DNA from 2 places in the Alteromonas sp. AWQ4_252 genome. Region 2 is predicted to be linked to the other one. Evidence: riboswitches for the same ligand, from Rfam matches in the RefSeq annotation. Region 2 holds a riboswitch; the other holds the start of a gene.
The links. A riboswitch is a leader RNA that binds a small molecule or an ion and turns the genes downstream of it on or off. The one in region 2 is predicted to bind thiamine pyrophosphate.

Region 1 (3,149 bases), 1.9 Mb from region 2:
CTTCCCGGCTTCAGCTGCATCGACGTACAGCTGGCTGCCCCCGGCAGAAAATTTCGCCGCCATATCGGCCATGCCTTTTTGGTGTTCAGCGGCGTGATCGCGCACTTCCTGTGAAATTTTCATTGAGCAAAACTTGGGCCCGCACATGCTGCAAAAGTGGGCGACTTTGTTGGCAGCCTGAGGCAGAGTTTCATCGTGATACGCTCGTGCAGTGTAAGGGTCTAGGGCCAGGTTAAACTGGTCTTCCCAACGAAATTCAAAGCGCGCTTTCGACATGGCGTTGTCTCGAATTTGCGCGCCAGGGTGCCCTTTGGCTAAATCGGCCGCGTGAGCCGCAATTTTGTAGGTGATAAGCCCCTGTTTAACATCGTCTTTGTCGGGCAAACCCAGATGTTCCTTGGGCGTGACATAACACAGCATGGCACAGCCGTACCAACCAATCATGGCAGCACCAATGCCTGACGTAAAATGGTCGTAACCCGGTGCGATGTCTGTGGTAAGTGGCCCGAGGGTATAGAAAGGCGCTTCGTGACAATGTTCAAGCTGCTCTTCCATGTTTTCTTTGATGAGGTGCATGGGCACATGTCCTGGGCCTTCTATCATTACCTGCACGTCATATTCCCAGGCTATTTTTGTCAGTTCACCCAAGGTACGAAGTTCGGCAAACTGGGCTTCATCGTTTGCGTCTGCTACAGAGCCGGGACGCAGGCCATCGCCTAGCGACAGGCTGACATCGTACGCCGCACAAATTTCGCAAATATCCCGGAAGTGTTGATATAAGAAACTTTCCTGATGGTGGTATAAACACCACTTCGCCATAATCGCGCCGCCGCGAGACACAATACCCGTGACACGATTTGCCGTCATGGGCACGAAGGGCAAGCGCACACCCGCGTGAATGGTGAAGTAATCGACTCCTTGTTCGGCTTGCTCGATGAGGGTGTCGCGGAACACCTGCCAATCGAGATCTTCGGCAATGCCGTTCACTTTCTCCAGGGCCTGATATATTGGCACGGTACCAATGGGAACAGGGCTGTTGCGCAGCAACCACTCCCGGGTTTCGTGAATGTTGCGTCCGGTAGACAAATCCATCACCGTGTCGGCACCCCAGCGGGTGGCCCACACCAGTTTTTCTACTTCCTCTTCAATGGACGACGTAACAGCAGAATTACCGATGTTAGCATTCACTTTCACCAAAAAGTTACGCCCAATAATCATTGGCTCGGCTTCAGGGTGATTAATATTGGCCGGAATAATGGCCCGGCCAGCCGCCACTTCCTGTCTGACGAATTCAGGCGTAATACTATCTGGGATGCGGGCGCCAAAGCTTTCTCCAGGGTGTTGTTGCGTTAAATGCGGCTCTGTAATGGCGGCTCTTCCCATGTTTTCTCGAATAGCGATGTATTCCATTTCCTGCGTGATAATGCCTTGCCGGGCATAGTGAAGCTGAGTCACCGTTTTACCCGCCAGCGCTTTGAGCATGTTTGGTTTGGCTTTGAATCGGATATTTTCTGTAGTGATGTCGGCATCGCGAGCCTGAGTGTATGCTGATTCTGATTGCGCCACAGGTTGAGTGTCTTGCCGCGCAGCAATCCATTTGTCGCGCACCAGTGGAATACCCTGGGTAACGTCTACGTCGATGTCAGGGTCGCCAAAAACACCGGCGGCATCGTATAGCGGAATAGGTGGGTTCGTTTCGGTATCACCGCTGCTCAAAGCCGTGGGGGTTTGTTTAATCAGTCGCATGGGTACGCGAATATCTGGCGTAGATCCGGTTTCGTAATGGCGGTAAGAGCCTGGAAACACCTGGCCCTTTAATGAAGCGATAAATTCCTGGGCCTGTTCGCGTTTTTGACGTCGTGTTGACATAGCATTAAATCCTTAATTTTAGGGAGTAAATGCTTGTCAGGAGTGAATACAAGGGGGCAGCAAAAACGGCGAGACGGATGTCTGCAACGTTCAGCAACAAAAAAAGTTGCTGATGTGGTGATGCTGCTATCTTGTTCCCTTCGCAGGTATTAGCCTGATCAGGTTCTACGGATCCCGCAATGCGGTCTCAGCTTGTTTTCAGTGTTGAAAACGAAGCACTCCGACAAGTTCTGTTAATTACTATAAGCCGGGGCGCTACCAAATAGCAACCCCCGAATTTTTACTCTGCTGCGAATCCGCGCTTGTAAAGTGAAAGGGCTTGGGCATCGTTATGACGACGTTCGCTAATTTCAGCCAGTGCCATGAGATCCCGCTGGTTTTCCTGTAATTTCACGGCTTTTAGCAGCACTTTCTCAGCAAGAATGTCTTCGCCAGCGTTAAATGCCAGATGTCCCAAGGTTGAATAAAGCACCGGATTCTCCCCATCTTGCTTGATCCATTTTTCCAATTGCGCAATGGCAGCTGCCGGGTTGGGCATACTGATTTGCGACATCAGCGGAAGCAAAATGGGATGAGGGCCTTTTTTCTGCCACTCAACCAAATTGGTTTCAGCTTCTTTGTGCATGCCTTGTTCCAGCAACTGCTGTGCGTAGGCAGCACGATAGGCTTCGTCATTGCGAAACTTGCGAGGAAGATCCTGCCAGTACTGACGCAACGCGTTTGCTCCTTGCTTGCTGGCTATTTCAGCAAATTTTCCTTTGGCAACCGTTTGTGCCCAGGTGATGTAATCGTCTTTTAATGGTTTACGCCACTGGGGTAGTTGTTCCTGTAGCGCCTGCCACTGGCCCAGTTCGCCCATTGCCTGTGCTTTTAAGCGAATAACCTGCGGATGCTTTGCGGCCGTGTCGTCAAGTTCGTTTAGTCTGTCCAAGGCCGCTTGCTGCTTGCCTTGGGCTAAATCGTTGCGAGCCAGCACGATGAATGCCGCCACTTTGGCGTTGTCGTATTCCGCAGCACGTTCCAGCAGCATGGTCACCCGTTCAGGTTCATTCAGTGCGTGTGCCACTTGTGCAGCGGCAAGGTAGTTCACGCCATCAAAATCGCCGTCGGTGGTTTCTTGCAGCGCTTTTTTTGCACCCTCTAAATCGCCCTCAGCCATAGCTTGATAGCCACGATAAAACTTGCGTAAGCGTTTGCGACGACTACGACCGCCGAACCAGGTTCGTGAACCCGATATGAGGCCAAGTGATCGGGAGATCAGGCGCCATAAAATCCAGCTA
Region 2 (3,149 bases):
GCCATTGTTCCGTGGCTCGCCAGCTTAATTCGGCCTCAGCTCCCTGGTTTGTGCCAATATCAGCGTTGGCAATCACATCGATGAAGGCGGCTGAACCATCATCACGGGTTTGTACCTCGAAATCGCTGATTTGCGTGTTATCACGATCCATATAAAAGAGCGCTGCACGCAGCGACAGGTCATCGCTAAAGTTGCCTTTAAAACCTACTTCATAGTTCCAGCTATATTCAGCATCAAAGAAGCGGCGGTTCTCACTAACCTGTTCATCGTAATTAATACCCGGCCCCTTGAAGCCCCTGGATACACTGGCGTAGTAGAAATGCTCGCCCTGCTGATAAGTCAACGCCAGCTTGCCGCCGGTCATTAGAGTATCTTCATCGTGAGAAACTCCGGCGTTATCCTCGTAGTCATAGGCATACTGCTCAAAACGCAGTGCACTGGTAAAGGTGAGCTGTTCGGTTAATCGGGTGTCGAGCTGACCATAAATTGCCGTCGTCACCGGTTCGAACACACTGGCGAAATCACTGTCCTGATAGGTGTATTGGCGGGTTAAATCCTGTTCACTGTGATTTACCCGCGCTCCGATGACCCACGAAGTTGTGTTGTTGAACAAGGTATTGCTGTCAGCACTGCTGAATCTGATTTCTGCACTTTGCTGTTCGACGTCGCGGTAATAGGCATCAAAAGACGTATAACCCCAGGGGTGAAAACCCGTGAAAGTCCAGTCTTCGTCATAACCATATTCAATATTATGACTTGCGTGGGTTAATATCACTTCCAGTAAACCCGCATCCATGTTGTGGTAAACATGCCCGCTTACGCCGTGAGTCTGCTGGCGATCAAATCCAGGTTCATCCGACCGGGTTTTGTTGTCGTTATCCAGGGAAAAGGCATCAAAGCCGTTATCAATGTCATACCAGCGATAGTTAAAAACAACTGTGGTGTCATCAGATATCGCCCAATCAAGACCAACGCGCGCCGCGTCTTCAGACAACCCGTTGGTATCATCACGGTCCAGATAAATATTTTCAACAAAACCATCACTGCTATTGTGAACGGCTGCCACGCGCAGATTTACCCCATCATTAACGGCGACGCCATAGCCACCTTCAACTCGAAACGACGATTGACTGGCGATATTAACCTCCAGGTGATTCTCCGCTTCATCACCGGGTTCGTTACTTACCACTTTTATAGCACCAGCCAGGGCACCTGTACCAAAATTGGTTGCTTGTGGTCCGCGATAAACCTCTACCTGGCGAGTATCAAACAACACACCTGCTGCCGCTAACCCTGAGAAATCGAAATCGTCTACCAGAAAAGAAACAGACGGATTCAGAGGCTCGGAAAACTGACTGCGTTCGCCTATGCCGCGAATTTGAACAAAACGTCCTCTTGACGCACCACGGGTAAAATTCACATTTGGAGCAACATTTAGCATGTTCTCGATATGCATCGCCTGCCGGCTATCCAGTCGCTCAGCTCCAATGACGGACGCACTGCTGCTTAATTGGTCTAGAGTGAGTTGGCGGAAATCGCCAGTTACCGTGATACGTTCAATATCATCATTGGCATTTGCCCAGAGAGGCACGGAGAGTAAAGCGATGAGTACAGCGTTTTTTTTCATTGAGGATCTCTTTAGCAGTAAAAAGACCCGGTATGTCGGCAAGTATCAGGATACCAAAATTGTATTGTCACCATCCCTACGCCGGTATTATCCGGATCAGGTTAAAGGGTTCCCATTGTGGATCTCAGCCGGACAATACCGGCACCCCTTGGCCTTAGAATATAACGTGGGAGCAGTTGCGCTCTTTGGAAATATCGCGGAGCAGTCTACCAACTATGACGATTGAGTCAAGTCGGCAGACCACTTGCAGAGATGTAAAAAAGCCCGCATGTGACGTTGCGGGCGAGGTGGGCTGGTGAGCCCTTATTTTTGGCGTCTTGCGCGCCATCCCATAAAGCCCACTCCAAGAAGGATCAGTGACATGGCGGTTGGTTCACTGACTTCTGAAATGGAAGCATTGCGGAATCTAACGTCAAGGTTGTTACAACCGGCGTTTGCATCACAGTCATTAAGGAATACGATGTCGGTAATGATGCCGGACATGTAGTCATCAAGTTTGATGGTAAAGGTTTCCCAGCTACCCGCACCGGTATAGGCGATATCGTCTAACCCAAAGTTTTGTGTTCCTTCAAAATTAAAGGTCCGGCTAGCGTCGTTGTTTTGCTCGCCACCGGAGAAGTCTGCTAACCAGATACCAGCGATTTCTGAATAAGAATCAGTGCTGTTAGCCTTAGTTCTGAAATCAAACGACAACTCGATGTTGGTGCTAACGTTGTCCAGATCTAAACTTGAAATACCAAAGGCATCATTCAGGTTCAGCGTAAACCACGCATCTTCTTTAAGGTTCAGTACGCTACCGTTGTAATCCCACGTAGTATATGAACCACCGTTTTGCTGGTGAGCAGTTAGAGTTTGAGCAGAAAAATCTATATCGTAGCTGTTTATAATGCCTGCGTTAGCTGTTGATGCGAATATTGTCGTCAGCAGAGCCGCGGCTTTCATGCTAAATTTCATTTGTGTTCCTTGAGCAGTGTTGCCTGTAAAATGTTAAAAACATGCACTGCAACCCGGCTGTCTTAATGGCGGTACTAAGACCCGTGGCTTTCCGTCCTTACTTCACAGTAAGTTTGGCTGTACGAACTTCTGGTGTGACGACCAGAGAATGTATCGACGGTTGAAAGGATATAGCGGGGAGCGCAAGGTAAACAGGACAGTTCTGTTTTTTATATGCTACAGATCTGTACATACAAGAAAATTTCATTAGCACTGTCATCCTCTTTAGAATTCTTATATTCTTTGTAAATAAAGGGATGAAGGCAGTATGACAGGAGTAAACGTGCAGTATCAGGGCTTATTTTGGTCAGCAATAATTCGTGCGCTATTAAGTCAGCGACGTGATCTTGGCATTAGTGACGAGCGGGATGCAACGTTATTAGAGAGTGTCCATCAACTCGAGGAAGAACAGTTTTCTGAAACTACCCTCGCGAAGCTGCTGCTTTCTCTTTGCCCCCTTGAGCATCAAGCCCAATTTGGTCGCTCCCTAATCGGATACATCGATTTCAACAAAATGAGTAACCTGGTA

Region 1: another riboswitch for thiamine pyrophosphate. It lies ahead of thiC (phosphomethylpyrimidine synthase ThiC); the one in region 2 lies ahead of ACXACM_RS10025 (TonB-dependent receptor).

The regions. Positions count from the first base shown of each region.
Region 1 covers NZ_JBSWSV010000001.1:352,482-355,630, reverse strand. Annotated here, with positions in the region: gene thiC (phosphomethylpyrimidine synthase ThiC) at 1-1,869, opposite strand, end outside; TPP riboswitch at 1,988-2,102, opposite strand; gene ACXACM_RS01650 (heme biosynthesis HemY N-terminal domain-containing protein) at 2,150-3,149, opposite strand, start outside.
Region 2 covers NZ_JBSWSV010000001.1:2,261,296-2,264,444, reverse strand. Annotated here, with positions in the region: gene ACXACM_RS10025 (TonB-dependent receptor) at 1-1,627, opposite strand, end outside; TPP riboswitch at 1,684-1,786, opposite strand; gene ACXACM_RS10020 (hypothetical protein) at 1,931-2,581, opposite strand; cyclic di-GMP riboswitch class I at 2,626-2,709, opposite strand; gene ACXACM_RS10015 (helix-turn-helix domain-containing protein) at 2,889-3,149, shown strand, end outside.